One region of the Pseudoalteromonas sp. SW0106-04 genome, then DNA from elsewhere that is predicted to be linked to it. Evidence: predicted binding sites of a transcription regulator. Region 1 holds the regulator's gene; each other region holds the start of a gene.
What was found. The regulator sigma-54, encoded in region 1, starts transcription at its own class of promoters, with help from an activator protein. The targets are predictions, from matches to a motif close to GTTGGCACGNNNNTNGNNT.
Positions count from the first base shown of each region.

Region 2: the regulator sigma-54 is predicted to act here: its motif matches at 1,553-1,571, upstream of flgJ (flagellar assembly peptidoglycan hydrolase FlgJ).
Region 3: the regulator sigma-54 is predicted to act here: its motif matches at 1,729-1,747, upstream of W04_RS10195 (flagellar assembly protein T N-terminal domain-containing protein).

Region 1 covers NZ_BCAI01000002.1:300,093-310,673, forward strand. Annotated here, with positions in the region: gene mlaE (lipid asymmetry maintenance ABC transporter permease subunit MlaE) at 1-772, opposite strand, end outside; gene W04_RS04045 (ATP-binding cassette domain-containing protein) at 781-1,575, opposite strand; gene W04_RS04050 (calcium/sodium antiporter) at 1,780-2,751, shown strand; gene W04_RS04055 (KpsF/GutQ family sugar-phosphate isomerase) at 2,761-3,729, shown strand; gene kdsC (3-deoxy-manno-octulosonate-8-phosphatase KdsC) at 3,729-4,280, shown strand; gene lptC (LPS export ABC transporter periplasmic protein LptC) at 4,277-4,831, shown strand; gene lptA (lipopolysaccharide transport periplasmic protein LptA) at 4,821-5,345, shown strand; gene lptB (LPS export ABC transporter ATP-binding protein) at 5,345-6,070, shown strand; gene W04_RS04080 (RNA polymerase factor sigma-54) at 6,095-7,591, shown strand; gene hpf (ribosome hibernation promoting factor) at 7,617-7,904, shown strand; gene ptsN (PTS IIA-like nitrogen regulatory protein PtsN) at 7,906-8,352, shown strand; gene rapZ (RNase adapter RapZ) at 8,419-9,264, shown strand; gene W04_RS04100 (HPr family phosphocarrier protein) at 9,264-9,536, shown strand; gene mgtE (magnesium transporter) at 9,653-10,581, shown strand, end outside.
Region 2 covers NZ_BCAI01000011.1:13,215-23,795, forward strand. Annotated here, with positions in the region: gene flgH (flagellar basal body L-ring protein FlgH) at 1-353, shown strand, start outside; gene W04_RS12900 (flagellar basal body P-ring protein FlgI) at 365-1,456, shown strand; gene flgJ (flagellar assembly peptidoglycan hydrolase FlgJ) at 1,607-2,542, shown strand; gene flgK (flagellar hook-associated protein FlgK) at 2,546-4,555, shown strand; gene flgL (flagellar hook-associated protein FlgL) at 4,561-5,808, shown strand; gene W04_RS12920 (flagellin) at 6,088-7,059, shown strand; gene W04_RS12925 (flagellin) at 7,449-8,414, shown strand; gene W04_RS12930 (flagellin) at 8,575-9,546, shown strand; gene W04_RS12935 (flagellar protein FlaG) at 9,622-10,071, shown strand; gene fliD (flagellar filament capping protein FliD) at 10,095-10,581, shown strand, end outside.
Region 3 covers NZ_BCAI01000007.1:174,013-184,593, reverse strand. Annotated here, with positions in the region: gene W04_RS10210 (LapD/MoxY N-terminal periplasmic domain-containing protein) at 1-259, opposite strand, end outside; gene W04_RS10205 (transglutaminase-like cysteine peptidase) at 256-891, opposite strand; gene W04_RS10200 (LPP20 family lipoprotein) at 1,200-1,655, opposite strand; gene W04_RS10195 (flagellar assembly protein T N-terminal domain-containing protein) at 1,783-2,952, shown strand; gene W04_RS10190 (glutathione peroxidase) at 3,102-3,842, shown strand; gene W04_RS10185 (dihydrolipoyl dehydrogenase) at 3,887-5,335, shown strand; tRNA gene W04_RS10180 (tRNA-Arg) at 5,484-5,558, opposite strand; gene W04_RS10175 (FlgO family outer membrane protein) at 5,625-6,194, opposite strand; gene W04_RS10170 (FlgO family outer membrane protein) at 6,255-6,980, opposite strand; gene W04_RS10165 (FlgO family outer membrane protein) at 6,993-7,586, opposite strand; gene W04_RS10160 (thymidylate synthase) at 7,666-8,499, opposite strand; gene lgt (prolipoprotein diacylglyceryl transferase) at 8,504-9,319, opposite strand; gene W04_RS10150 (sulfite exporter TauE/SafE family protein) at 9,332-10,138, opposite strand; gene ptsP (phosphoenolpyruvate--protein phosphotransferase) at 10,214-10,581, opposite strand, start outside.

The DNA of each region.
Region 1 (10,581 bases):
CAAACATTACGGCGGTCAAAATAAAATCGAAGCCAAGAACGGCTAATGATGAATGCACAACGGTTTCTGTGGTCGCTTTACTGATCCCCTCAGAGGTCGGGATACAGTCATAGCCTTTGTATAGGGCTATCCAGGTTACCAACAAGGCGAAGACAAAGCTTTTAATCAGGCCGTTGAGAACGTCTTTTTCGAACGACACTTGCGCTTGCATAATAGACCAGAAGCTGCCTCTATCTACACCAAGCCAATCTACGCCCACTAAATGTGCGCCGATGATGGCAATAGCAGAGAAGATCAGCGCAAGCAGCGGCATACTAATCATGCCGGCCCAAAAGCGTGGTGAAATGACGCGCTTCAGCGGGTCTACAGCCATCATTTCTAAACTCGTTAACTGCTCGGTGGCTTTCATTAAGCCTATTTCGGCGGTTAACGCGCTGCCAGCGCGACCAGCAAATAACAGCGCCGTCACCACCGGCCCTAGTTCGCGTAATAGGCTCAAAGCAACCAGGGGCCCCAAGCTATCTTCAGCGCCGTAATCAACTAATACGGTATAGCCTTGCAGAGCTAAGACCATGCCAATGAACAGCCCTGACACCAAAATAATAATCAGTGACTGAAAACCCACCATATACAGCTGTCGAATTAATAAGGGCGTGCCTTTGCGCACATTAGGAACACTAATTAAGGCACCCAGCAACATCTGTGTAGCGCGCCCCATCGACGCGAAACGGCTTAGACTTTTATGTCCAAGGCGTTGCCACAAATTAAGCAGCGACTGCATCATGACAACAACTCCTGTTCATAAGGCTCAGCATCAAAGTGGAAAGGCACTGGCCCATCAGACAGCCCTTGCAAAAATTGCTGCACTAAGGGCGATTCATGTTCACGCATTTGTGCCGGGCTGCCACTGCCAATCACCCCTTTGTCGGCGAGAATAATCACGTGGTCGGCGATACTCAACACCTCTTGCACATCGTGGGTAACAATCAAAGAAGACAACCCTAACACTTCGTTGAGTGATTTAATTAGCCGCACTAACACGCCCATAGAGATAGGGTCCTGTCCGGCAAAAGGCTCATCATACATGATAAATTCAGGGTCTAGGGCTATCGCGCGAGCCAAAGCAGCGCGGCGTGCCATCCCCCCGGACAACTCAGCAGGCATTAAATCTTTTGCGCCACGTAAGCCAACCGCTTGTAGTTTCATTAACACCACCAAGCGAATTAACTCCTCACTGAGTTCAGTGTGCTCTCTAAGAGGAAAGGCGATATTGTCATACACCGACATATCGGTAAACAGCGCACCACTTTGAAACAACATGCTCATTTTTGTCCGCGCTTGATAAAGCGCCGAACGTGACATGCTTGGAATGCTATTGCCTTGAAATAAAATATCGCCCGAATCGGGCTTTAATTGCCCACCAATCAGCCTGAGCAAAGTGGTTTTACCTATACCACTTGGGCCCATAACAGCAGTGATTTTCCCTTTCGGAATGGTAAAGTCCATATTTTGATAGATAACACGCTCTCCGCGCGAGAAGGTAACATCCTTGATTTCTACTATTGGTTGCGACAAGTCGCTCTCCCGCTCATTTCTATCATTAGACCTCGTATTTTAAAGTTTTTTTACGCTGAGGGAAAAAAGATTCTGTAAATTTTTGTAAGCCCATTCAAATTCCTGCTCAGTGGAACACCTAAACACACGGTTTTCTTACACAAACACAGCCCAGTTTGTTACTATCTGCGCCAAGGTTTCACTTACATCAATGGCTCATTAATCATGCTCACCTCTTTCGCCATTCTAGTCGCTGGTTTTGTCGCCCTAGTATGGAGTGCGGATCGTTTCGTTTATGGCGCAGCTGCGCTGGCTCGCAACTTAGGGGTGCCAGCCCTAATCATCGGTTTGACCGTGGTCGCAATGGGGTCGTCGGCACCAGAGATGATGGTATCAGCTTCTGCGGCACTGGCAGATAAAACCGATACCGCTGTCGGCAACGCTATTGGTTCAAACATTACCAATATTCTCTTGGTGTTAGGTATTACTGCTTTGCTACGCCCACTTTCAGTGTCCTCCATTACACTAAAGCGCGAAATGCCCATTGTGCTCGTGGTGTCACTGATTGCATGGTATATGTTTACCGATAATTATTTCTCTCAGCTTGAGGGATGGCTATTGGCGGGCGGTTTTGTCACCTTTATCGTTTTTTTGATTGTTATTTCACGCAATCAAAAAAGTAATGATGACGATCCCTTGGTGAGTGAAGTCTGTGATGAAATACCCAGTGGGGTGAGCACCAAGTCAGCACTGATTTGGTTGATTATCGGGATGGCGATGCTGCCCATCAGTTCGCATTTTATTGTCGACTCAGCAGTGGATATAGCCCAGTATTTTGGCCTTTCTGATTTAGTCATTGGGCTTACCATCATTGCCATTGGCACTAGTTTACCGGAACTTGCTGCTTGTGTGGCTGGGGTGCTGAAAAATGAAGACGACTTAGCACTGGGCAACATTGTCGGCTCGAATCTATTTAATATTCTCGCGGTCCTATCCATCGCCGGTATTTTAAACCCATCGGTTATCGACCCCTCCGCTGCTAACCGTGATGCATTAATTATGATTGCGGCAACGGTGGTGCTTATTGCCATGAGTTTGAACTTTCGTGGCGCGCGGCGTATCAACAGAATCGAGGGCGGCTTTTTACTAGTCGCATTTTTTGCCTACCAAGGATATATTTTTAGTCAGTTAGCCTAGAGTAATAGTATGAGCCAAAGCTTTATTGCCACCGCACAACGGGTTTTAGAAATAGAACAAACCGCTTTGCAGGAGTTACATCAGTATTTAGACGCACAATTTATTCAAGCGTGCGAGATGATCATGGCTTGTAGCGGCCGAGTCATCGTTATTGGCATGGGTAAATCAGGACATGTTGGTAATAAAATTGCCGCGACCCTAGCAAGTACCGGCACTCCAGCGTTTTTCGTGCACCCAGGTGAGGCCAGCCATGGTGATTTAGGCATGATCACTGAAAATGACATCGTTATGCTCATTTCTAACTCTGGCGAAACGCACGAAATTGTGAGCATTATTCCGGTAATTAAACGTATTGGCGCGCCCATGATTGCCATGACCGGCAATCCTCAATCAAGTATGGCGACCTTAGCTGATGCCCATATATGTATTAAAGTATCGCAAGAAGCCTGCCCACTGGGTTTAGCCCCCACCGCAAGCACTACCGCAACCTTGGCAATGGGCGATGCCCTCGCTGTTGCTTTATTAGAAGCCAAAGGCTTTACCGCCGATGACTTTGCCCTCTCCCACCCCGGCGGGAGCTTAGGTAAACGTTTATTACTGACCTTGAATGATGTTATGCATAGCGGCGATGACGTGCCACGTAGCCACCAATCACAAAGCATTAAAGAAGCCTTGTTAGAAATCTCAAGCAAAGGCTTAGGAATGACCGCTGTTGTCGATGATAATGAGCGACTGGTAGGGCTATTTACCGATGGCGATTTACGCCGTGTATTGGAGCAGCGAGTGGATATTCACAACACCGCGCTGATTGAGGTAATGACTCCAAACTGCACCACAGCCGATGCTCATATGCTGGCGGCGGAAGCACTGAAAATTATGGAGCAAAAGCGCATTAATGGACTCATCGTGACCGATCACGAGCAACGTCCCATTGGCGCGCTGAACACGCAAGACTTATTGCGCGCGGGGGTGATTTAGTGTTGTTTTCAGAGTTATACCAAGCCATAGACGAAGGCGCGTGGCAACGTGCACAGCGCACTCGATTGTTAATTTGCGATATTGATGGCGTGTTTTCAGATGGCCGTATTTACTTAGGCAATCAAGGCGAGGAATTAAAGGCCTTTAATACCAAAGACGGGTTCGGCATTAAAGCGTTGCTCAATGCGGGTGTTGAAGTTGCTGTTATCACCGGGCGACAATCACAGATAGTACAAACGCGAATGCAAAGCTTGGGTGTCCCCCACATTTATCAAGGTAAAGAGAATAAGCTCGAAGCCTATGCACAGTTAAAACGCACATTAAACCTAAGCGATGAGCAAATAGCCTACATTGGTGATGATGGCCCTGATTTACCGGTGATGGAGCAAGTCGGGTTCGCCGTAGCGGTTAACGACGCTCACCCATTGGTTAAGCGAATAGCCCATTACAGTACCTTGCTACCAGGGGGTTTTGGTGCTGTGCGTGAGCTCACAGATTTGCTGATGCTGGCCCAAGGACATAGCCTGGGAACACAGGGAAGTAGCACATGAACGCAGCGAGAGCGCTCATATCACTGCTATTTATCGTCGCGATGGCGTGGCTTTGGTACCCTTATTTTATGAAGTCGACAGATGATGGTGTCGCTCAGCAAGACCATATTGCCACACCCGACTATATCGCAACTGGGCTAAGTCAGACTAGTTATAACGATCAGGGTAAGTTAAGCCACACCGTTTATGCTGAGGAAATGGAGCTGTATCAAGAACTCGGGTTTACGCATTTCACCAAGCCGGTATTTACCTTATATGGTGAAACAGAAAATTGGCAGGTAAACGCCGATGAAGCAACTTTATACAACAACAACATTTTGATCTTGGAAAATAACGTCACCGCCACCAACTTAAAAGAAGGGGCGATGATTGAGAAGGTCAGCGCTGAGGCCATTCAAGTTGATATAGATAGCCAGCGCATGGAGTCCGAGCAGGCTGTAGTATTAAGTGGCCCGAATATGAAGATCACCGGGCAAGGCTTGAAAGCAGACCTCAATACAGAGATAGTTGAATTAACAGAACATACGCGAACAATATATTATGACCAATAAAATCAGTGCATTAATTACATCCATCGCAATTGGCTTGTGCTCTGCTAGCGCTACTGCTGAGCAAATTACCGCCAAGGAAGTGTTAATTGATGCCGACAAACAACAAGCACTGATCAAAGAAAATATCACTATTTTTGATAAGAACGTGCATATTGTTCACGGCAAACGGGAAATAAAAGCTGACCGCCTTGAGGCTCACCGTCGTCCAGAATTGGGTGATAACAAGCAATTGCTCGTAGCCACCGGCTCACCAGCTGTGTACACCGAAGTGATGGAAGATGGCACTGAGATTTCTGCACAGGCGCTGGAAATTCGTTATGACGTCGCCTCTGAGACCCTTAAAATTCAAGGTGATGCTAAGATTGCCATGGCCGACCAGCATATCGTTGCCGAAACCATAAGCTATGATATTGCCAAACAGCTGATCACCGCCGAAAAGGATGAAAACTCCAGCACACGAGTGCGCACAACATTAACACCACAAAGTGACGATACGCCGGAGAAAGAGCAATAATGGCGACTCTTAAAGCACAAAAATTAGCAAAAAGCTATAAAGGCCGGGAGGTCGTCAAAAGTGTGGGCTTAGAAGTACAAGCAGGTAGTATCGTCGGCTTGCTCGGCCCTAATGGAGCCGGTAAGACAACTACTTTTTACATGATAGTTGGCTTGGTACCCAGTGATAAAGGCACCATCAGTATTGATGATGAGGATATCACCTTGATGCCGATGCACTCTCGTGCGCGCTTAGGTATTGGTTATTTACCGCAAGAATCATCTATTTTTCGAAAGCTGACAGTTTTTCAAAATTTGATGGCCATCCTGGAAACCCGCAAGGGCTTAAGCAAAGCAGAGCGTGAAAGCGAGCTTGAGGGCCTACTTGATGAGTTTAATATACAGCACATTCGAGACTCACAAGGAATGGCGTTATCTGGTGGCGAACGTCGCCGGGTAGAAATAGCGCGAGCATTGGCGGCAAACCCCAAGTTTATCTTGTTGGATGAACCTTTTGCTGGTGTCGACCCTATTTCAGTGTTAGATATAAAGAAAATCATAGAGCATCTGCGCAATCGTGGCATTGGTGTATTAATCACCGACCACAACGTGCGAGAGACCCTAGACGTATGTGAAACCGCATACATTGTTTCCCATGGCGAGCTCATTGCTTCTGGCACTCCAGAGCAAGTTCTTGCCGATCAAACGGTTCGCGACGTCTATTTGGGTGAGCAGTTTAGATTATAACGATTAAAGGATTGTTAGAGATACATGAGGCAATCATTACAGCTGCGCCTAGGCCAGCAATTAACAATGACCCCACAATTGCAGCAAGCGATTCGCCTGTTGCAGCTCAGTACTTTGGATCTCCAACAAGAAATTCAAGAGGCGTTGGACGCCAACCCATTACTTGAAGTTGAAGAAGACAATTACGCCGACAATAACGACAACCAAGAGCAAAAAGAGTCGACGTCCGACAACCAAAATAACGATACCGCCGAGACGGCCAGCGCCAGTAAGGATGAAGTTGAAAGTGCTGATGCCATGAACAACGAGTCCATCAGTGAAGACTTGCCCATGGATGTGTCTTGGGATGAGTATATTAGTGCGGCTCCCGTTGCCTCCTCTGGGCCTATGCCAGAAGATGAGTCTATCTACCAAGGCGAAACCACCGAGTCGTTACACGATTATTTAATGTGGCAGCTGCAATTAACACCTTTTAGTGCCACCGACGAGGCCATCGCCACAGCCATCATTGAAGCCATCAATGACAACGGCATTTTAACAGTCAGTTGTGAAGATCTGCTGGAAAGCTTGAATCATGATGAACAAGACGATGGTATCGAGCTTGATGAAATTGAAGCCGTTCTTAAGCGTATCCAACTCTTTGATCCAGTAGGAATTGGTGCGCGTTCTTTACAAGAGTGCTTGTTGATCCAGCTCAAGCAATTTGACCCACAAACCCCTTGGCTTGAAGAGACCAAAGAGGTAGTTTGTAACTATATTGATTTGCTTGGTAGTCGTGACTATCGCACCTTGATGAAAAAGACTAAGCTTAAAGAAGCGCAGTTAAAAGAGGTGATGACACTGATACACAGTTTAAATCCGACTCCTGCAGCCACGATTGTGCGAGAGCAGTCAGAGTATGTGATTCCAGATGTATCAGTGAAGAAAGTTAAAGGCCGCTGGGTGGTTGAATTAAACCCAGATAGTATGCCTAAGATCCGCGTTAACGATCACTATGCATCAATGTCGCGAAGCTGTAAGTCGCAAAGTGATAGTCAATTTATTCGCTCGCATTTACAAGAAGCGAAATGGTTTATAAAGAGCTTGGAACAACGCAATGATACGCTACTTAAAGTAACTAATTGCATTGTTCAACAACAACAGGCATTCTTTGAACATGGTGAAGAGGCAATGAAGCCAATGGTGCTTAATGACGTTGCCGAAATGGTGGAAATGCATGAGTCAACGATTTCCCGTGTGACCACCCAAAAGTATATGCATACACCACGGGGTATTTTTGAGCTGAAGTACTTTTTCTCCAGCCATGTTACAACCGAAAACGGAGGTGAATGCTCGTCCACAGCGATTCGAGCATTGATCAAAAAGCTAGTAGCTGCGGAGAATCCTGCTAAACCGTTGAGTGATAGCAAGATTGCCGACGTACTAGCCGAGCAAGGAATTAAAGTGGCTCGGCGCACGATTGCTAAATATCGTGAATCGCTAGCCATTCCACCGTCAAATCAGCGTAAAAGTTTGATATAGACGTTAGACAAGAAGGAAAATGCTTATGCAATTAAATCTTACCGGTCGTCACGTAGAAATCACTGACTCTCTTCGCAACTATGTGAATAGCAAATTTGCAAAATTAGAGCGTCACTTTGACCATATAAATAATGTGCATGTCATTCTTGATATTGAAAAACTAACACAAAAAGCAGAAGCTACTCTTCACGTTAACGGTGGTGAACTGTTCGCAACCGCAGAGCACCAGGATATGTATGCGGCGATCGACGGCTTAATTGATAAGCTCGACCGTCAAGTGATTAAACATAAAGAGAAATTATCTCGTCACTAACATGAACCTAGATTCACTCTTTACCAAGGACTGCAGCAAAGCTGCGGTCCTTTTTAATAGCAAAAAAAGAATGCTGGAGTACCTCTCTCAGGTGGCTCATCAGCACAGTCCTCACCTCAGCGAGCAATCGGTACTTGATGCTTTGCTAACCCGCGAAAAGCTGGGCAGTACTGGCATCGGCAAAGGCGTTGCTATTCCACATGGCCGTCTCGATGGTATCGACAGTACGATTGCCATTGTTGTAACCAATCGCGAAGCCATTAACTTTGATGCCATTGATAACCGTCCAGTGGATATCTTTGTCGCACTTTTAGTGCCGGCCAATGAGACTGAACAACACCTGAAGACCTTAGCGACAATTGCTGATAAACTAAAAGACAAACAACTGTGTAAACAACTGCGCTCGGCCAGCAGCGATCAAGAGCTTTATCAATTGATCGCCGACTAATGCGCGCCGTATTGATTCATGGTGTGGTTTAAATGTGCGTCTTGGGGTAAAACAAGGAGTTGTCGGATGGAACTTATCATTGTCAGTGGTCGCTCGGGTTCTGGAAAATCAGTCGCGTTACGGGTGCTCGAAGACCTTGGGTACTATTGCGTAGATAACATCCCAGTTATTTTACTCCCCTCCTTGGTGCGCAGTGTTTCAGCAAATTATGACAAAATTGCCGTCAGTATCGACGTGCGCAATTTGCCCAAAGAACAGCATGAATTTAACGACATTCTCGCTTACCTGCCTGAGTTTGCTAAGCCTTCGCTGTTTTACCTTGATAGTGACGAACAAACGTTGATTAAGCGTTTCTCTGAAACTCGTCGACTACACCCCTTATCCATGCAAAATATGACGTTGGATGTCGCTATTCGTGAAGAGAAGCAGCTTCTTGATGTACTCATCTCCCACGCCGACTTTATTATTGATACAACTGAGCTCAGTGTTCACCAGTTGGCGGAGATGATCCGTGAAAAAGTGCTGGGTAAAAAAGACAAGCAATTACTGATCACTTTTGAGTCTTTTGGGTTTAAACATGGCATTCCAAAAAATGCTGATTATGTGTTTGATGTGCGGTTTCTCCCCAATCCCCATTGGGAACCTGAACTAAAGGCGCTCACAGGGTTAGACCAACCCGTTCAAGATTATCTAGCCAGTCACTCAATCGTGCAAAAGTTCACTTGGCAGATCCAAACTTTTGTTCAAACTTGGTTACCCCACCTAGAGCGTAATAACCGTAGTTATTTAACCATTGCTATTGGCTGCACTGGGGGTCAACACCGCTCAGTGTACCTTGCCCAAACTTTGGGAGAGCGCTTTTTAGATACTTATCCGAACGTGAAAATTCGCCATCGAGAGCAGGAAAAATAGTGATGGTTGAAGGTACTTTTATTATTCAAAACAAGTTAGGCCTACATGCTCGTGCAGCCTCACAATTGGCGCAACTGGCGATGAATTTTGATGCCGAAATAATGTTATATCAAGGTGATAAGAGCGCACAGGCCGACAGTGTCTTGGCTTTACTGCTCCTTGAGAGCGGCAAAGGTAAGGAAGTGCGCGTGCAGTGTGAAGGCCCTGATGCCGACGCCGCGTTGGCAGCTATCGGGGCGCTCATTGCAGAAAAGTTCCACGAACAAGAATAACCCTTAGGCATTTACTTTTGCTATCATTGATTTAGTTAGGTTAAACTAATCAACGGCTTGTAAGCGCTTGCTTGCACGCTATTTCCCACCCCATTTTTTGTATTTAAGGGATGCCTATGCCAGAAGCCTATGAACAAGATTACCCGCTGCAACAACTTCAAGAAGTCACCGAAGCTCTTAATAGCGGCCAGTTTGTTCATGTACGCAGGCTTCTCGCCAAAACTGCGCCCTGTGATACCGCATTATTATTAGAATCATCGCCCCATAAGACACGTTCTAAACTATGGGCGCTCGTCGACCCTGATGTCCAAGGTGATGTACTTGAAGAGCTCTCTGAAGATGTACGCCTGAGCATTATCTCACGCATGGAGCCTGAGCATATCGCCGCAGCGACAGAGGACATGGACGATGATGACTTAGGGGAAGTATTACGAAGCTTACCAGAGCCCGTTTATAAAGACGTTATTGAGGCGATGGATATCCAAGATAGAGACCGTGCAACTACGGCTCTGTCTTACCAGGAGCGCTCAGCTGGGGCGCTGATGAATACCGATACAGTGACTATCCGTCCCGATGTCTCTGTTGATGTGGTGCTGCGCTACTTACGTCTCAAAGGCGAGTTACCTGAAGGCACCGATGAGCTCTACGTAGTCGATAAAAATAACTGCTTTTTAGGCTCAATGCCGTTGAGCTCTTTGCTAACCACCATGCCAGATGCCATTGTGCGCGATATCATGGATGAAGAGTGTGAATCTATTCCAATCACCATGGATGAGTCTGAAGTGGCGCAACTGTTCGAGCGTCACAACTGGATTTCGGCCCCTGTAGTCGACGATCAAGCGCACTTACTTGGACGTATTACCATTGATGATATCGTCGATGTTATCCGAGAAGACGCTGAACACAGTTTACTGAGCTTAGCCGGTCTAGATGATGAAGAAGATACCTTTGCACCTGTATTTAAAAGTACTCAGCGGCGCTCCGTTTGGCTTGGAGTAAATTTATTGACCGCGATGCTGGCCGCATTTGTGGCGAGCTTTTTCGA
Region 2 (10,581 bases), on a different contig from region 1:
TCGGTGGAGATAGCATTCAAATGGGTGTGAACTCAGATGCTTCGTTCACCGGCGACGCTAAATCTAATCAATCCAATAGTTTGTCAGGCAATATTTCCGTGAATGTGATGCGTGTGCTGCCCAATGGTAACCTGGTGATTCGTGGCGAAAAATGGTTAACGCTCAATACTGGGCAGGAGTTTATTCGCTTAGAAGGCATTGTTCGCCCAGCTGATGTGAGCTCCGAAAACACTGTAGAAAGTAGCCGTATCGCTAATGCGCGTATTCAATATTCTGGCAAAGGCGAGCTGCAAGAAACGCAAAGTGCCGGTTGGCTATCACGGTTCTTTATGAGCACTTTGTTCCCATTCTAAGGAGTCCAGTCATGAAATGGTTAAACCTTATCGTGTTCTGCATGGCGTTGACTAGCTGGCAAAGTTTTGCCGAGCGTGTCAAAGATGTGGCCATGGTTGAGGGCGTACGTAGTAACCAATTAGTGGGTTATGGTCTAGTTGTGGGTCTGCCTGGCACGGGAGAGAAAAGCCGCTTTACCGAACAAAGCTTTAAAGCGATGTTGAATAACTTTGGCATTACTTTGCCGGCCAACCTTAAGCCAAAGATAAATAATGTTGCAGCGGTTGCCGTTCATGCGGATATGCCGGCGTTTATCAAACCCGGCCAGAGTATGGATGTCACTGTCTCTTCAGTAGGCAGTGCCGAGAGCCTACGCGGTGGTACCTTATTGCAAACCTTTTTGAAAGGTGTCGATGGTAATATTTATGCTATTGCTCAAGGTAGTTTAGTTGTCAGTGGATTAGGCGCGCAAGGGCTTGATGGCTCACGTGTGGTGGTCAATACGCCAACTGTGGGGCGAATTCCTAATGGCGGCATTGTCGAGCGCGCGATCCCAAGCCCCTTTACCCAAGGGGATTACATTACCTTTAACCTTAATCGCCCTGACTTTACTACCGCGAAGCGCTTGTCCGATACCATTAATAATCTCGTCGGGCCGAATACCGCAATGGCAATGGACGCGGCGTCAGTGCGCGTAACTGCCCCACGTGATGTTTCGCAACGAGTCGCTTATTTATCGACGCTGGAAAACCTTGAATTCACTCCTGCCGATAATGCTGCGAAAATCATTGTCAACTCCCGTACCGGTACCATAGTGATTGGCAAAAATGTCAAGTTACAGCCAGCGGCTATTACCCATGGCGGGCTCACGGTGACCATCGCCGAAAATGCAGAAGTGTCGCAGCCTAATGCATTGGCCGAGGGTGAGACGGTGGTTACCAATCAAAGTATTATTGATGTGCGTGAAGACGACTCGCGTGCCTTTGTTTTTGACCCCGGGGTGAGTTTAGACGACCTTGTGCGCGCGATTAATGAAGTGGGCGCCGCACCTGGAGATTTAATGGCCATCCTTGAGGCGTTAAAAGAGGCTGGTGCTATTAATGGTCAGTTGGTGGTCATTTAAATCTGATACTGCAACAGCAAACCCCAAGTGCCCAAAGCCTTGGGGTTTGCTGTTTTTATAGCCATCTAAGTTCTTGTTAATCAGAACTATAAAGTCAGTGGTACGTTTTTTGCTTTAGTTTATTCATCTAGTCATAACTTTGTCAGTCTTATGGATGCTAACCAACTGCAAACGCAAAGCGTCTTCGATCTCAATAGCTTAGATAAGCTTCGTCAAGATGCGTTAAAACAGCCTGCCGGCAGCGACGGCGAGCGCGCGGCCCTAAAGCAAGCAGCGCAGCAGTTTGAGTCTATCTTTACGCAAATGCTGCTCAAAAGCATGCGCAAAGCCAATGAAGCCTTCGAAGACGAAGACAGTCCGTTTAATGCCAGCAGCGTTAAATACTTCCAAGACATGCATGATCAGCAGCTTTCCAGTGAGTTATCGGCGAATGGCTCACTGGGCTTGGCCGATTTGATTGTGCAACAGTTATCCCCACAAAAAGACAGCTATATGCCTGCGTCAGCTTTGCGTGATGCGCGGTTAAACAACGCGCAAGTGAAAACCCAAGAACAACACACTGAGGCATCTCCTATCACTCACAAAGCCGATTTCGCCAATGCCAAGGAGTTTGTCGAAGGGGTGTGGGACGTTGCCCGTGAAGCGGCTGGTAAAATCGGTGTGCACCCCGGTGTTATGGTTGCTCAAGCAGCATTGGAAACTGGTTGGGGCAAGCACATTATTAAAACTGCGAGCGGCGAAAGTTCGAACAATTTATTTAATATCAAAGCGCACCGTGACTGGCAGGGGGAAGCGACTGTTAAACCAACATTAGAGTATGAAGGAGGAGTTGCGGTTCAGCGTAAAGAACCGTTCCGAGTGTATGACTCTATTAAACAAAGTTTCGATGATTTTGTCTCATTTTTAAAAACTAATCCCCGTTACCAGCAGGCTTTAGATGTGGCCGATAAGCCTCATCAGTTTATCGACGCTATACAACAAGCTGGCTACGCCACCGATCCACAGTATGCAGAGAAAATTAAACGTGTGTTAGGGCAAAGCGAATTACGCGCCCTAGCCGGTGATCTGCTAAGGCAAGGAGAGTAGATCATGTCATTTAACCTACTAAACATTGCCAGTTCAGGCATTCGTGCCAATACTGAGCTGCTTAATACTACCAGTAAAAATATTGCCAATATTAATACCGAAGGCTACGTGCGCGAGCGTACAGAGCATGGCACCACCTTCGACAATCAGGTTGGCCGTGGGCAAACCTATCGTTTGCTCAATGAGTTTGCACAACAGCAACTCAATAGAGATACCTCTAATCGCTCCTTCTTTGAGCGCTTTATGGAGGAAGCACAGCGTATTGATAGCCAGTTCTCTGAGGAGTCCAATAGCCTGTCTACGCAAATCAATGGCATGTTTAATAATTTGCAAGAGGCGCTGAATCAGCCCTCTAACAATGTTACCCGCTCGTTGTTCTTCACCAACGCGGAAAACTTTGTTAATCAGATGGATAGGTTGTCAGGGATTGTGTCGCAACAAAAGAGTGTGGTGAATGATCAGCTTGGGATCCTTGCTGATGAAGCCAATGGCTTAATTGAGAAAATTAGTGAGCTGAACAACCAAATTACCGCTGTTCATGGCAAGAAAGATCAAGCTGATGCCAGCTCGGTCTATAACGAGCGCGACAAAGCGATTAAAGATCTTTCAGAGCTAATGAACCTAGAAACACTTGACGGACCTCATGGTGAAAAATTGGTGTTCATGTCCACAGGTGAAGCCTTGGTTATGGAAAATGGTAGCTTTAACTTGTTCTCGTTAAATGGCGACCCAGATCCGAACCTTAAGGAACTTCGCCTTGATGTGACCTCCGGGCAAGCCAATAGCTTAGAGATTGATACCAACAGCTTAAAAGGCGAGATTGGTGGCCTGCTGGCTTATCGAGATGAGGTACTTACACCGGCGCAAAATCAGCTAGGACAAATGGGCTTATCATTAGCCGACGCCTTCAATCAGCAAAACCGCTTGGGGATGGACGCCATCGGTGAAATAGGCGGTGATCTGTTCACTTTGCCCACCGTCAACGGCTTACCATTTGCCGCTAATGCGGGGTCGGGCAATTTGCAGGCTGGTTTAGAGCAGGGAATGGGCAAAGAGATTCCGGCAACGGATTTCCGTGTTACCTTTACTTCGCCAACAACCGTAGAGATAGTGCCCCTTAATAATAAAGGTGAGCCTATCGGTACGCCGTCGACGGCCAACGTAACGGCTGGAGTGATAGACTCAACCACAGTAACAAGTGGCGAGTCTTATGGCTTAGATATTGATGTGACTGGTGCGCCAGCGGCGGGAGATAGCTTTGATATCAAGTTAAATGCCTTTGCAGCCAGTAATGTTGGGTTGGCAACTACGCGGCCAGAAAAGCTGGCATTAGCGTCGCCAATTCGCACCGAAACAGCGTTAAATAACGTCAGTGAAGCGGCAATTTCTCCCGGTTCGGTGACTGATATTGCCAACTCAACCGGCATCACTGTGGGCCCGCCGCCAAGCTTAACGAACGGGCCAATCAGCTTGCAAAAAACAGGTAATCCTAACGAGTACACGATTACCGATGGCAATGGCACAACGACTTTTACCATTACACCGCCTGCTGAAAATATGCTCGCTCAAGCAGGAGCACCGTACGCAAACTATGGCTTTGACTTTAATATTGAAGGCAACCCGGCTGCAGGTGATACGTTTAGCCTCGAGTTTAACACCGGGGGTTTTGACGATAACCGTAATGGCCTGGCACTCGCTGGGTTACAAAGCGAAGAGTTAGTGCGAGAAAATGTGCTCAGCAGTGGCAGCGCCGATAATCTCAAAACATTCAACCAAGCATTCGCAGGTATAGTGACTGATATAGGGATTGTAACTAGCCAAGCACAAACCAGTCATGCGGCTTTCTCTGCGTTGGAGGAGCAATCGAACGCTTGGTATGAGTCGATGTCAGGTGTCAATTTAGATGAGGAAGCGGCTAATTTACTGCGCTTTCAACAAAGTTATGCGGCATCAGCGCGAGTGCTTTCTACAGCACAAACGGTGTTTGATAGCCTGCTTAGCTCCGCGAGGTAAATAATATGCGTTTATCCAATAATCAAATTTATCAAAAAGGCTTAACCAGTATTTTAGAAAACCAGGTTAAGGTTGCCAAAGCACAAGAGCAGATCAATACGCAAAAGCGCGTGTTAACTGCATCCGACGATCCATCTGCGACAACGCGAGCCATGCTATATGGTGATGCTATTGCCAGTAACGAGCAATACACCAAGAACCTTAATTTGCTCAACAGTCGTTTAGAGACAGAAGACAGTGTCCTTAAAAACATTAAAGACTCTATTCAACGTGCTAATACGCTTACCGTACAGGCTGGTAATGGTGCATTAACAGAGCAAGACCGTAAAGGTTTAGCGGAAGAGTTAAAAGCCATCCAGGCTAACTTGCTTGATTTGATGAATGCCAAGTCTGAAGACGGTAAGTTTATCTTTTCTGGCTATCAAGATAACAACCAGAGTTACCAGTTTAATAGTGCAAGTGGGCGTTACGAGTATGGTGGCGACCAAGGCCAACATAAAGTCACGGTTGCCGAAGGGGTGAGTATTAAATCATCAGACAACGGTTTCGATGTTTTTGAAAAAGTACCCACGCGTTTAAATGTTGATAGCAATACAGCTACGCCCGGCGGCGGTGTGACTTCGGCAACAGTGTATGTGAACGAACAAAACGCTTTTGACCAATTTCATAAACAAAATTACAACTCAGACCCAGCCGCTGGCGCAACCGCCAACACGATGACGGTGGATATCACGGCCGGTCCTCCCGATAGCTATCAAATACTGCAAGACGGGGCGCCATTAACGCCTGCGGTTACTGGGACCTACACTCCCGGCGAGCCGATTAAGTTTGCCGGTATGGAAATTGATATTCAAGGCGCAGCTCCTGGACAGGCGACCTTCGATTTGGCCCCGCCGGGGCGAGACAACGTGCTTAATACCCTTGAGGATTTGATTAATGGGATCACCACACCTGGATTAGGTATTGAGGATTACCAACAAGTTTTGGCCGATGGTTTGGTGCAGTTAAGTAGTGCACAAAACCAGGTATCACTTACCCAAGCAGGTTTAGGTGGACGCCTTAATACGGCTGAACGTATTGAGTTTTCCAACGCCGATGTTGATATTAATAACAAAGAAGCAAAAGCTGATCTTGTTGAAGTGGATATGGCTGAAGCGGTGACCGAGTTAACTCGTCATGAGACTGCGCTGCAGGCTTCGCAGGCCACTTTTAACCGCTTGTCGAACTTATCCTTATTTGACTATATCGGTTAGTTGAGGTTGCTATTTGTGGTTGGGGCCGTAAGGCCCTTTTTTATTATTTGTTCCTATAACTATTTGCTCTTCTCCTGCCTCAAAGTTACCAACTTATAAGTAAAGTCATTAATTTTTATATTTAAATTCATAGTGTTGAAAAAAAGTATAAAAAAATACTAAAGGAAAAAAGTGCTCGCCCGATAACCTAAGTAACTTAGCAAAACGTCAAAAAACAAGCTTTCGCTTAGTAATTGACAGTTTGAGAGTAAATTCAAAGTTTACTGTGGGAGAAATGACATGGCACTTTATGTAAATACTAACGTAAGTTCACTGAACGCCCAGCGTCAGTTAATGAATTCAGGTAACGAGTTAGACACCTCGTTCAAGCGTTTATCATCAGGTTTTCGTATCAACAGCGCGGCTGACGATGCGGCAGGTCTACAAATTAGTAACCGTTTAGGTTCACAAATCATGGGTCTGAACCAAGGTAACCGTAACGCCAATGATGGTATCTCTTTAGCACAAACCGCTGAAGGGGCGATGGACGAAGTAACCAGTATGTTCCAACGTGTTCGTACCCTAGCGCAGCAAGCAGCAAACGGCTCCAACACTGATGAAGACCGTTTAGCACTGCAAGAAGAAATTCGCGCGTTAATGAGTGAGGTTAACCGTGTTGCAGAAGACACCACATTTGGTGGTACAAACCTTCTTGACGGAACGTATGAGGCAAGCTTCCAAGTAGGTGCTGATGCGGTACAAACCATTGGCTTCAGTATGAAAAATGTGGGCGGCACGGCGGCAGCCAACTCGCTAACAGCAAATGGTGGTTTTACATTATCGGGTATCGCAGGGATCGCTTCAGCCGTAACTGGCGAAGTGTTGTCAGCTAACCTTGAGGGTTTAAGTGAGGCAACAACAGGTGTTTCAGGCGCAGGTGAAACCTTCGCTGCTAACTTCACAGAAACAGGTATTAGTGTTTCTAGCCAGGCGAACGCACAAGTTGTTATGGCGGGTATGGATTCATTGATTGCGGTAGTTGATAAGAAACGAGCTGAGCTCGGTGCAGTACAGAACCGTTTTCAATCAACGATTCGTAACCAAGCGAACATCTCTGAAAACTTGAATGCGGCGAAGTCACGTATCAAAGATGCAGACTTTGCTCAAGAGACCGCTAACCTAACTAAGAACCAGATCTTGCAACAGGCAAGCCAGACCATTCTTAGTCAGGCAAACCAGCGTCCACAGGCAGCATTAAGTCTTCTTGGATAAGTAAAATGAAAAGCGCCCTTGCTGATGGGGTATTAGCAAGGGCGCGAAGTTGGATTTTAAAGCGGAAGCTAATTGCTAAAAAAATCCCAAAGTTGGGCAGGGTGCTACATCCCACCCAACTTCATTCAGTATAAGCAGCTATTATGCCAAAAAGTATAACAATTTTTTGGCAGTCGATTTCACTCTCAAACACAAGGGCCGTAACGGCCCTTTTTTCATATTGGCCCACTTATTGCTCATTTACTCTTATACGCGGCTAGCGCGGGTTTTTAACGGCAAATAATTGCCAAGCCCCCTCTGAAAGCGGCGTAAAGGATCCGCCTTAGTGTGGAAACAATTCGCCGCAAGCAGCGGTTAATAACCAAATTGAGAGTGAAAGAGAGGCTATTATGGCTTTATATGTAAATACCAACGTCAGTGCGCTTAATGCACAGCGTCAGTTAATGAACTCTGGTAATGAGTTAGATACCTCGTTTAAGCGCTTGTCTTCAGGCTTGCGTATTAACAGTGCAGCCGATGATGCGGCAGGTTTACAGATCTCTGACCGTCTGCAGTCACAAATCCTCGGTTTAAACCAAGGTAACCGAAATGCCAATGACGGCATCTCCTTAGCACAAACCGCTGAAGGTGCGATGGATGAGGTGACATCCATGTTCCAGCGTATTCGAGTTCTGGCGCAGCAGGCTGCGAACGGTTCAAATACCGATGAAGACCGTTTGGCGCTGCAAGAGGAGATACGTCAACTTTCTTCTGAAGTTAACCGAGTCGCATCGGATACGACATTTGGTGGACAAAACCTGCTTGATGGCACCTATGAAGCAAGCTTCCAGGTTGGCGCGGACGCAGTGCAGACCATCGGCTTTAGTATGAAGTATGTCGGTGAGACAGCGAATACTATGACCGCGAATGGTGGCTTTACTATTTCAGGCATTGCTTCCATCGCCTCAGCGGTATCAAACCGAGCATTATCTGCGTCCCTCGAAGGATTGAGTGAAGCAACTACGGCACTAGCTACCGCGTATGATTTTGCCACCTCATTTACCGAAACTGGAATAAGTGTGTCATCGCAAGCAAATGCCCAAGCAGTATTAGCAGGTATGGATGCATTTATTGCTGTTGTGGATAAAAAACGGGCCGAGCTTGGTGCGGTGCAGAACCGATTCCAGTCTACCATTCGTAACCAGGCAAACATTTCAGAGAATTTAAGTGCTGCAAAATCGCGAATCAAAGACGCTGACTTTGCTATGGAAACTGCGAAACTGACTAAGAACCAAATATTGCAGCAGGCAAGTCAGACTATTCTTGGTCAAGCTAACCAGCGCCCGCAAGCAGCACTAAGCTTACTTCAGGGTTAAACTGGTACTTAATTCGTATTTTTAAAAAAGTTATTAAAGCCTTCGTTTTATCTGTCGATAACAGAGCTAGAGAACTGTAACTCTAGTTCTTATCGTGAATTTAAGCTGAATAGGGGTATTTCGCTTAGGTTCATATAATTAAGATAAAGCGGAGGCTAATATGGCTTTATATGTAAACACGAACGTTAGTTCGCTTAATGCACAGCGCCAACTAATGAATTCGGGCAATGAGCTTGATACTTCTTTCAAGCGTTTGTCTTCAGGTTTTCGCATCAACAGTGCTTCTGATGATGCGGCTGGTTTACAGATTTCGAACCGTCTTACCGGCCAGGTAAATGGTTTAAATCAAGGTAACCGAAATGCCAACGACGGTATCTCTTTAGCACAAACAGCTGAAGGGGCGATGGAAGAAGTGACCACTATGTTCCAGCGTGTTCGTACCCTAGCTCAACAGGCTGCGAACGGCTCTAACACTGATGAAGACCGTTTGGCACTGCAAGAAGAAATTCGCTCACTAATGGGTGAGGTAAACCGAGTTGCTTCTGATACCACCTTTGGTGGTCAAAACTTACTTGATGGGACCTATCAGGCAAGTTTCCAAGTGGGTGCTGATGCAGTACAAACCATCGGTTTTAGTATGAAGAACGTAGGTGGTACGGCTGCTGCCAATTCACTGACAGCTAACGGTGGTTTTACTCTTTCTGGTATCGCCGGTATTGCCAGTGCGGTAACAGGCGAGGTGCTCTCTGCGCAACTAGAAGGCTTGAGCGAGGCTACAACCGGCGTATCAGGTGCAGGTGAAACTTTTGCTGCGAACTTTACAGAGACAGGTATCAGTGTTTCTAGCCAAGCCAATGCGCAAGTTGTAATGGCAGGTATGGATTCATTGATTGCTGTGGTTGATAAGAAGCGAGCTGAACTGGGTGCGGTACAAAACCGTTTCCAATCAACAATTCGCAACCAAGCGAACATCTCGGAAAACTTAAGTGCTGCACGTTCACGCATTAAAGATACCGATTTCGCCGCTGAGACAGCCGCACTGACTAAAAACCAGATCTTGCAACAGGCAAGTAGCTCAATCTTGAGCCAAGCGAATCAGCGTCCTCAGGTCGCTCTATCGCTACTTGGTTAATTGATAGAGTGGGCCATAACTGACCACTGGTCGGTTATGGCTTATACTCTTAGTAGGTGATGTTGGAGAGAACCCATGGCTGAAATTAATCTTGGTCAAGACACGGCAAATATTTTGCAGAGCAACGTGACGCAAAATCAAAAAAAGGCGCCTGAGCAAACAGCCCAGAAGCCGGATTTGGTGCCGCAAACAGACGTACGCGCTGAACAGTCAGCAACCAGTGATGCGCAGCGTGAGCAATCGCAAGTAGTTGCAGAGCAGCTATTTGAAAAGCAGCAAAAGCAAAGCGAAGAGCTACGTGAGAGTTTAGAAAAGCTAAACGAGTTCGTTCCCATTAGGTCTACGAACTTAATTTTTGAATTTGATGAGCTTGGCGATCCGCCAGTTGTGAAGGTCGTGGATCGTGATAGTGAAGAAGTTATTCGGGAAATCCCACCGAAAGAGTTTCGCGAGATAGCTAAAGCTTTAGAAGAATTCGCCGATAAATTAGACAATCGCGGTGTGTTCTTTGATCAATCCGCTTAAACGCGAGATGTAGGAGGTTTTTTATGCCATTAATAACACAAGCCGGTATTGGTTCAGGTTTAGATTTAGAGCAAATAATCGAAGCATCGGTTCAGGCTGAAAATGCTCCTAAAATGCAGTCTTTCATTCAGCGTGATGAGCGGTTGCAAGTTGAGCTATCATCTATTGGCGCGGTTAAATCTGCGTTGTCTCAACTTAAAGACACCATTGAAAAGCTGGCGGATCCAGAAAATTTTAACAAGCGATTGGCTGATATTTCTCAACCTGCCAGTGGTGACATCATCTCGGTGAGTCCTTCAAGCGACATTTCTCCCGGCAATTTTAACGTTGAAGTCCAGCAGCTAGCGCAAGGCAGCAGGGCGATGTCTGGCGCCGGTGCTTTTGCCGATAATACCTCAGTGGTCAGTGCGTCAGGAGGCACGCTTAGTTTTGCCGCTGGCGATAAGAGCTTTGATTTAACCTTGGATGCAGGTGCGACTCTTTCTGATTTGCGTGACGCAATTAATAATT
Region 3 (10,581 bases), on a different contig from region 1:
TATCAAAGGCTGCTGAGACGAAAAGCTCAACGGTCACTGGGTCTTTATTCATCTGACTGAGCGCAAGCGCTAAGGTTGTGGCATTATCGGCGTTTTTCAAATAAAGCTCTTCGGTGAAGCTAGATTTAACATTGTATCCGCTAATGAGTACGCTGCTGATCAACCCACTCAAAGCAATAACCACAATCACCAGCCACAGTTGTACCACCAGAGATATACGGTGCGCCCCATTGGACGCCGTAGATGCTTGCTTTATCACCACCTAACTCCTTGCTGTTCCATTTTCTTTAAAACCGAATGCCAGCGAGATAATCTCGCCCGAGGGTCGGCCACACTGTGGGTTGACGTTGCAGTCCACAGACCTTCACTGTTAAAGCTGAAAACCGGATATAAATCAGTGCGCTTCTCTGCTGGCAAAATAGCACTTGTCAGCGAGTCGAGAATGATGGGTTGGCTACTGGGTGTCGGGTAATAACCCAACACCATATGCGCTTGAAACTCTTGGCTGCGAGGGCCACCTATTTGCGCTTTAACATAGATAAGCCTTAGCTTATTATCAGCGATGCCTAGCATCCTCAATGACGCGTATTTCGCTATGGCGTAGTCTTCACAATCGCCCAGCCCCTGCCCTAAGGTTTCTAATGGCGTTGCCCAATAATCTTGTTGTTTGTAGAGAAGTTGGTCGGTGCGGTAGCGCACTTGCGTGGCAAAAAACTGATTGACCAGTTGCACTTTGCGGGTTTCGGGCTGCGCACTCAAGCTAGCTAGTAATTGCTGCCAGCGCTGCGCCACCAGTAAACGTTGAGTACCGTATTGATTGCGCATAAGCGTTTGAAACAAGTCGCTGTCCATAGTTGCGCCAGCGTGAATGGCACTCATGAGCAAGGTCATGGCTAACACTAAACCTAGCCCCAGCCACCGTATTTTATTTATAATTTTCGCACTGCTCACTACGTCCTAAAAGCCTACATAGTTTCTGCGCACCGCTTAGGACGCAATGGGTTTGATTTATTAAAGCATAGCAGTGATTTTCAGTTCTGCAGCACCCGATGTTAGCCGTAAATGCAGTATAAAGAGGCGCTTAGAATAAGTTTGATATTAAAAATTAAAGCAAAAATGCAGGTGTATAAAGGCAAGAAAAGATAAAACCCAAGCGCACAGGCGTACACTTGGGGCAGTGTTGTATATCAGCAAGCACCTCAGTAGTAAGTGACCTTTTTTACCTTGCGAGGTTTACTCTGAGTAATGTAAAGATCGTGTACTAGCTTCATATCCAGTTCTAATTCAGTCGCATAACTGTCGCCAACAACATAACTGCGTTTAACTCGAGCCCCTCGGATCACCCCTTGAACCCGCGCTTGCAGTACATCATCTCCGGCAATGGCATTGGCAACGGTGGTTTGCCCTTGCATTTGCTGGCCATAAACCTGCTCCGCCAACTCCCGGTAAGCTTCTATCTTTGAAGCTTTCATCGCCATCAGCGATTTTTGCTGGGCGCTTTCACCGGGCTGTGGGGCGATAGGTGCATAACCAATCGCACGTAAAATCGGATAATTGTCGGGCTGCTCTATGGTGTATTCAACGTGCTTATCAAACACGCTGCTGCAACCGAGCATGCTCCATGTGCTTATCAGCAGTATCATCATTCGTAGCATGTTTTGCTCCACACTGATTGTCTCTAAACCTATGCTCAGTAGTATGCACGATAAATGCCACTATTACAGGGGAGTTGGTATGTTCTTTGCTGTCTTTGTTGTAAGAACATTTTTAGGTGGGATAACTATGCGATATTTGGCATCTATGTGCGCACTGATGATTGCACTAATAAGCCCGAGTGTCAGCGCCCAATGGTTGCAAACCACAGGGGTTGCGACTTTAGAGGATGGAGATACTGAAACAGCACGCGCCAACGCGGTCAGCGACGCCATAAAACAGGCGTTATTATATTCAGGGCTGGAGCTATCCAGTGTGCAGACCTTGACTAACGGCGTGCTCACTCAAGATCACCTTTCTTTGCAAGCACATGGTCAAGTACAACAAATGCAGCTGCTCGAAGAGCAACAAAGTGATGGCATGATCAGTGTCACCATGCAAATTGAAGTGTTAGATAACCCACAGCAATGCCCTGAACAAGACTTTGTTAGCCACTTTGCTCTCACACGCACGGCATTGGATAATCCACAGCAAGCTCGTTATGGTCAAATATTTGACGTGGCCCCAGCTTTTACTAAGCAGCTCTACGCAATTATGAGCCAAACGCAACTAGCAATGCTGCCTATTCCTTATTTTAAAGAAGCGGTGGATGTTAGCCCCTTCTTTACACAGCAATTTCAGTATGATGAAAATGTACTGGAATATATTCGCGACAAAAGTAACAGTCAGTACGTGTTACTTTCGCAAATCACCGATATTTCCACTGGCAAGCAATTAAATAATGATTATGCATTTTGGCAGGACGAAAGCTATAACCGCTATTTTAATGTAGAGTTTGCGTTATTCGATGCCTTGAGCTTTGAAAAAATATGGCAAAAAGCCTATCAAACTCAAGGGCCTTGGCAATTTGAAAAAACCGCTCGTATCGATGTAAACAGTGGCACTTTTTGGCAAAGCCAATACGGACGAGCAATTACTGCGCTCAGTGAGAAAGTGATGTTTGACCTTAACAATGAGCTGCGCTGCCTACCCACCCGTGGATTAATTCAGCATATTGATGGTGACCAAGTAGTTGTCAACTTAGGTAAAGCCAACGGCTTAGTGATGGGTCAGCAACTCACTTTGGCGCATAGCAGCAACCTCACCACCTATGCAGGCAAACGTTTGCCACGTCAGGTAACTACCTTACACCGTGTAGAAGTGAATCAGCTTTACCAACACAGTGCCGTTGCCACTAATATTGGTAAACGGCCACTGGCGAATATTCAACTGAATGATTTAGTGTTGCTGAGCCAATAGCTTTGGTTCAGCACTCCCCTACGTAACATTTAAAATCAAGATACGTTCAGCGTTCGATTTTAACAATCAAAGTCATCAATTCTTACTGATATACAAATCAATTCGCTTTTGTCACACTGTACCCAACACATCGAAAGGAGATTATCAGTATGACAACATTAAACAACAGCGAAGGCCAACGAATTCCTCAGGTGACATTTGCAGTGCGTAAAGGCGAGCAATGGCAACAACTTACCTCAGACGATATCTTTTCAGGTAAGACGGTCGTGGTTTTCTCATTGCCCGGTGCGTTTACACCAACCTGCTCGTCAACACACTTACCCCGCTACAACGAGCTTGCAGGTGTACTAAAACAAAATGGCGTAGATGACATTGTCTGCGTCTCGGTAAACGATACATTTGTTATGAATGCGTGGGCTGAGCACCAAGAAGCCGACAATATTACCTTACTCCCTGACGGTAACGGCGAGTTCACTGACGGCATGGGCATGCTGGTTGACAAGAACGACCTAGGTTTTGGTAAACGTAGCTGGCGCTACTCCATGCTCGTAAAAGACGGCGTGGTCGAGAAGATGTTTATCGAGCCACAAAAACCAGGCGACCCTTTTGAGGTGTCGGATGCAGATACTATGCTTGATTATATTAACCCCAAACAAAGTAAGCCTCAGCCGGTAAGCATTATTACAAAGCCGGGATGCCCGTTTTGTACCAAAGCGAAAGCAATGCTTACGCAGCAAGGTCTTGCTTTTGAGGAAATTGTGTTGGGTAGTCAAGCGTCGCTTACCAGCTTAAAAGCAATATCCGGTAGAGATACGGTACCGCAAATATTTATTGGTGGGCAACATATCGGTGGCTCTGATGAGCTTTCCCTTTACTTCACCAACAACTAATTCATTTTAAGGGCCTGCGGGCCCTTTTTTATAAGGACACTGCTATGAATAAAGTGAGCACTGATGTTTTAGTCATTGGCGCAGGCTCAGCCGGCCTAAGTGCTTATCGCAGCGCGAAAGAACATACCAATAAGGTACTCTTGATTGAGGCAGGCCATTACGGGACAACTTGTGCGCGAGTTGGCTGCATGCCCAGCAAACTCTTGATCGCCGCTGCAGAAGCAGCCCACAGTGTGCACACAGCGAACCGTTTCGGTATTAATACCCAAGCCCCTATTATTGATGGTCAGGCAGTGATGCATCGCGTGCGCAGCGAACGTGATCGCTTTGTTGGCTTTGTAATTGATGCAGTCGAAGATATCGACCCGCAAGACCGTCTGATTGGCCACGCACAATTTATTAATGATCATCAAGTTCAAGTCGCTGATCATACGTTAATTGAAGCCAAGCGTGTCGTTATCGCCACCGGCTCCCGACCTAGTTACCCAGAAGCGTTTAACAACTTTGGCGAGCGCTTAATTGTCAACGATGAGGTTTTTGACTGGCAAGACTTACCCGAGTCTGTGGCTGTTTTTGGCCCTGGCGTTATTGGTTTAGAGCTCGGCCAAGCATTGCATCGTTTAGGGGTACGCGTAAAGTTATTCGGCGTTGGCGGAGCAATTGGCCCGCTAAGCGATCCAGTCTTAAAAGATTATGCCGCCACCACCTTCGCTGAAGAGTTTTTCGTAGACGCCGATGCTCAAGTGACAAATATGCGACAAGTCGGCGATAAAGCTCTATTCACTTATACCGACGATCATGGACAACAACACAACGAACAGTTCGACTACGTGCTTGCCGCCACGGGCCGCAAACCCAACGTCGATAAGCTAGCATTGACAAATACATCACTAGAGCTTGATGAGCGAGGAGTCCCCATTGCCGATGAATACACTATGCAATGCGGGGACAGCAACATATTTATTGCCGGAGATGCCAGTAATATGGTGCCGCTGCTACATGAAGCTACGGATCAAGGCACTATCGCAGGGCACAATGCAGGACGCTACCCTGATGTGCGTAATGGCTTACGTCGAGCGCCAATTGCGGCTGTATTTAGCGACCCACAAATTGCGATGGTTGGCGAGTCATATCAGCAAGTAAGTAAACGCTTTGGTGATTGTGGCTGCTATGAAATTGGCGAAGTAAGCTTTGAAAACCAAGGACGCAGCCGCGTTATGTTAAAAAATAAAGGGATGTTAAGAGTTTACGCAGAGCAAGGCAGCGGCCTATTTTTGGGCGCCGAAATGATAGGCCCTGCAGCCGAGCATATCGCTCACTTGCTTGCCTGGGCGGTGCAAAACAAAATGACTGTACCACAAATGTTAGAGATGCCATTTTACCACCCAGTCATAGAGGAAGGCGTGCGCACGGCGCTACGAAACGTTAACGCCAAGCTAAAGTTTGGTCCTGATATTATTAGACACTGTATAGAGTGCGGCCCTGGCGCCTAGTAATACCTGTTTCGGCCTCTGAGTCCACGACTCAGAGGCATGGGTACCTAAGCACGCATCGCAAGACCGTTATCGTATTTATCTGCTAAGTACTGTCTTTAACACGAAAAAAAATTGCTTTTATGGGGATAGGTCGATGTGGATAAACTGGCAGCCCCTGCAGGAATCGAACCTGCAACTACCCCTTAGGAGGGGGTTGTTATATCCATTTAACTAAGAGGCCACTGGCCTCTATTATCAAATAACTTCACCTTAAATAGCAATAGCTTAAAGCACAAACGCTGAGCTATTAACCATGCGGCAATAGGTCGTCTAAGACGAAGTAAGGAATAAACTGGCGGGCGCTGGCTTTAATGACTTGATCCTGACTACTGATCACTCGAGCATTAATCACTACACCATTGGGGCGGTACACCAGTGTACCGGTGAGAACATGGTCTACACCCACCGACTCAGCCAACTCGCTGGCATGACGAGAAAGGGCAAAGTCACCGGATGGTTGAACAGAAATAGCGCGTTTAAGCTTGTGCTCGACCGTTGCAAAACCAAATTGTTGCAGGTCTGTCATTAACCCTTCGGCTAACTGGTTACCAAGGGCGCCAGCGTTATCAAGGCGATGATCAAAGTCAACGAAACTGGTCACTGCAATATGGCTGACATGTTGTGTCGCCATGGTATCACTGAGTTTCAATGCCAATTGTTGAGTGTAATCCCCTAGGTGTTTGTGGTGAGCATTGTTAAACCCTCTATCAACACTGATATACAGAGGGTTTATCTCGACCTTGCTTGGCTCACTTTGAGCCCATGCAGCCATGGCCATGGTTGTTACCATGGCGCCAATAAGAAAACGCTTTATCATTGTTGTTACCCACTTAAGCCATATAGTCGGTTATCGGCGCCAGGGCTAAAAACTTTATAACTAATTCGCTTGGCTGAGCTCCACACCATTATAACTGGCATTACTCAATAACGCGTTTACTACATCGTTGGGGATCAAACCTTGAGAGCTGGCAATGACCATTTTCGAATTGACGCTAACAATCCGCGCATTCACTAAGACTCCGCCTTGGTGTTTCACCAGCGTGCCCGCTAAAACTAAGCGCATCGGATGTTCTTGCTGCAACTCTAAAAAGTCACGGCTATAAGCGAAGTCGCCATCAGGGGTTACACGAATGTAATCAGTGGTCTTGTAATCCACTACAGGTACCCCAAATTCATGCAACTCATGCATAAAGCTCTCTGCCAATTGATTGCCCAATAATGTGCCCTGCTGGTAGTCGGTATCTAAGTAGACGAAGCTTGATACTGCCATAACCTGGTTTTGTGCGCTGGCGTCAATGTTACTCATCATATCTTGCATCAATCCGCGCACATAATGGTTAATGTTTTTCACAGAATGTTTCGCGTAACTTTGGCGGCTGGAATGTACTTTGAGAGGATTGTTAAGGCCTTGATACTGGGCTGTATTACCAGCCACGGATTGCTCTGAGGCGCCAATCACTTTAACCTGCTGATGGGCACTTTCATATTCATCAATGGCTTGGCGCTTCACTTCATCTTCATGCGCGGTCCATTGGTTCATACTGGCACAACCAGCTACAGCTAAGGTCAGCGATAAAAGCCCTGAAATTGCGGGAGTGTTCATAGTCTTTCCTCGTTAATAAGCGCGGCGCTCAATATGGCCATTTTGCATATGTACTTTATCGGCACTAGTTAACACATTATTAGGTAAATAGTCCGTCGCCGCCGCGACCACCTCATTATTACTGATGTTAATCATGCGCACATTGACCACATAAGCATCTTGCTGTGGGGTCATAGTCCCGGTAACAAAAAAGTCGATGCCATGACGGGCTGCTAACTGCCCTACCTCACGGCTCAACATAACATCTCCGCCGTCACGCAAAGCAATGCTATTACGGGTTCGATATTCAACCACAGAGAACCCCATTTGATTGTAGAGGGTGATAAAACTCTCTTGAAGTTGTAGGGCTATCTGGTGTTGCTGAGGTGTCATTTGCTTGAGCGTTAAAGACTGGGGCGGCAAAAAGGTGCCGACTGCGACTTTGGCACCCGGAGCAATGCTTTGCAGCGCCGCTGTCATATTATTGGCAAGACGGACACTATATTGGTGAATAGTATTTTCTTGTACAGGTCGGTATTCACCGACGCGGGGCACAATTTCTATGCGTTGTGAAGGCGCACAAGCCGTCACCAGCGCCGCTAGCAAAATCGTGATTAAGAGTCGCATGACACCCTCATCGAAACACATTTATGAATATTACTTAATGTGCCTGCAATAAAGGTGCCAGCAATAACCTGAGGCTAGATTAAATAGCAACAGGCGCCTTGATATGAGGATGGCACTGGTAATCCACCAGCTCAAAGTCATCAAAGCTAAAAGAAAAGATATCTTTCACTTCAGGGTTAATCTTCATGGTCGGTTTGGCAAACGGTTCACGCCCAAGCTGTTCATCCACCTGCTGTAAGTGGTTCAAGTACAAGTGCGCATCGCCAAAGGTATGGACAAAGTCGCCTAATTCTAAATCGCATACTTGCGCTATCATCATGGTCAGTAATGCATAGCTGGCAATATTAAACGGCACACCTAAGAAAATATCTGCACTACGTTGATATAGCTGACAACTCAGCTTGCCATCAAGCACATAGAATTGGAATAGCGTGTGACACGGCGGCAGTGCTTGCTTGCCCTTAGCGGCATTTTCGCTAGGGCTAAACTGAGTGTCTGGCAACAATGCTGGATTCCAGGCACTCACAATTAACCGTCGTGAATCTGGATTAGTTTTAATTTGCTCGACCACGTCCTTAATCTGGTCAATCACTTCACCATTAGGACCTTCCCAGCTGCGCCATTGTTTGCCATACACTGGGCCCAGCTCACCTTCTGCCGTGGCCCAACCATCCCAAATGCGCACGCCATTATCGTTAAGATAACCAATATTGGTATCGCCCTTAAGAAACCACAACAACTCGTGAATAATCGAGCGCAAATGACACTTCTTGGTGGTCACCAAGGGAAACCCTTCTTGCAAATTAAAGCGCATTTGATAGCCGAATACACTCAGGGTGCCGGTACCGGTCCGGTCTTCTTTTTTGGTGCCATGCTCTTTCACATGGCGCATTAAATCTAAATATTGCTTCATAGTATTAGCTTGGTTGTTGTGAACCGTGTTTCTCTGTGCTGTTGTTATGCTGGTATGCCCAATACATCAGCCCAGCACCCACGATAATCATTGGCAAGGATAAAATTTGCCCCATGGAAATAAAGTCTGCAAACAGGCCTAAATGAGCGTCAGGTTCACGGAAGTACTCAATGGCAAAACGGAATACCCCGTAACCGAGTAAAAACAATCCGGCGACACTGCCTGCTGGGCGTGGCTTGCGTATAAACCACTGCAAAATAAGAAACAGCACGAGGCCTTCAAAAAATGCCTCGTATAATTGTGAAGGGTGTCTTGGCTCAGGCCCGCCAGTAGGAAATACCATAGCCCAAGGCACATCAGATGCGCGCCCCCAAAGCTCGCCATTGATAAAGTTACCAATGCGTCCGGCCAGCAACCCCAGCGGCACCAAAGGCACCACAAAATCACCCACCGCAAGAATAGACTTACCTTTGGCTTTAGCGAACCACACAATCGCCGCGATCACGCCGAGGGTGCCTCCGTGAAAGGACATTCCACCTTGGTCAATACGCAGTAAATACAATGGGTTTTCGAGGAAATAGCTAAACTGATAAAACAGCACATAGCCAATACGCCCGCCGAGGATCACACCGAGCATGCCGTAAAACAGCAGATCGCTTACCTGCTCTTTGCTCCACCCTGAACCAGGTTTCGCCGCTTGCCGGTTTGCCAGCCACAGAGCGAAAGCAAAGCCAATTAAATACATCAAGCCATACCAACGTACAGCGACCGGACCCACTTCAAAAATAATGGGATCGATTTGCGGAAACTCTAAAGCCATAAATTCCAATGCCTAACTAAACACCATTCGCAAAGCGATCACCACCAATAGCACGGCGAAGATTTTCTTAATTTGCGATACTGGTAAAAAATGCGTTGCTCGCGCGCCAAAAGGAGCAGTGAACCAGGAGGTGACAACAATCCCCGCTAAAGCAGGTAAATACACAAAGCCCAAGAAGCCATCGCTTAAACTCTTCACTTGCCACCCGGAGGCAATGTAACCCAAGCAGCCAAACAGCGCAATGGCTATGCCACTGACTGCGGCACAGCCAATGGCCTTTTTCATATCCACAGAAAAATAATTTAAAAGCGGCACCACAAGCGCCCCGCCACCAATACCGATTAACCCGGATATGGCTCCAAGTACCGAGGTACTAGCAGCAACCACAGGACCTTTAGGCATGGCCCGAGTCTTCATCACTCTGCGCGTAGAAACAATCATACGCATTGCAATGAACATCACACAGACAGCAAATATGGTTTTCAATCCTTGTTGAGGTATATAACTCGCCATAAAGCCGCTTATCAGGGCGCCTAGAGAAACGCCCACAAGCACCCAGGGTGCAACTTGCCAGGGGACATTTTGATTACGATGATGCGCCAAAGCAGAAGAGGTGGAGGTAAATAAAATCGAAGCCAAGGAGGTAGCAATGGCAATCACTAACACGTGCTCAACATCCGTGACATGAAAGTGCACCAATAACGCCGAAAGCGCCGGGACAATAAGTAAGCCGCCTCCTATTCCCAGTAATCCAGCTAAAAAGCCTACTACGCTGCCAAGCACTGTGCATAGCAAAAATAGCCATATCAGGTCAGCCATACCGCCCTTCTTATAAACTTTTCTTATAGCGCTAATATATCAGGTTATAAAGGCAATTTCACGACCACTTATTGATCACTCTTTTTGCGTATAAAGAAGCGCGCCTAGGTGGTTTTCGAGCATAAACTCACGTACTAAGCGGTGCACTTTCTTTGCGCTGGAAGCAGCCAAACATTGATGCAATAACACCTCACACGCGGCCAAGCCGACACGGCGGATCACCCATTTCACTTTGTGTAACGAGCTGAAGTTCATACTTAGACTGTCAAACCCCATAGCAATAAGGAGCACCGCGCCTTCGGGCTCACCGGCAAGTTCACCACATAGGCTAAACGGAAAGTTGGCGTTTTGGCATTGCTGGGCAATACCGTTTAAGGCTCGTAAAACTGCAGGATGATAAGGATCAAAAAGCCCAGCCACTCTGGAATTAGCTCTATCCACAG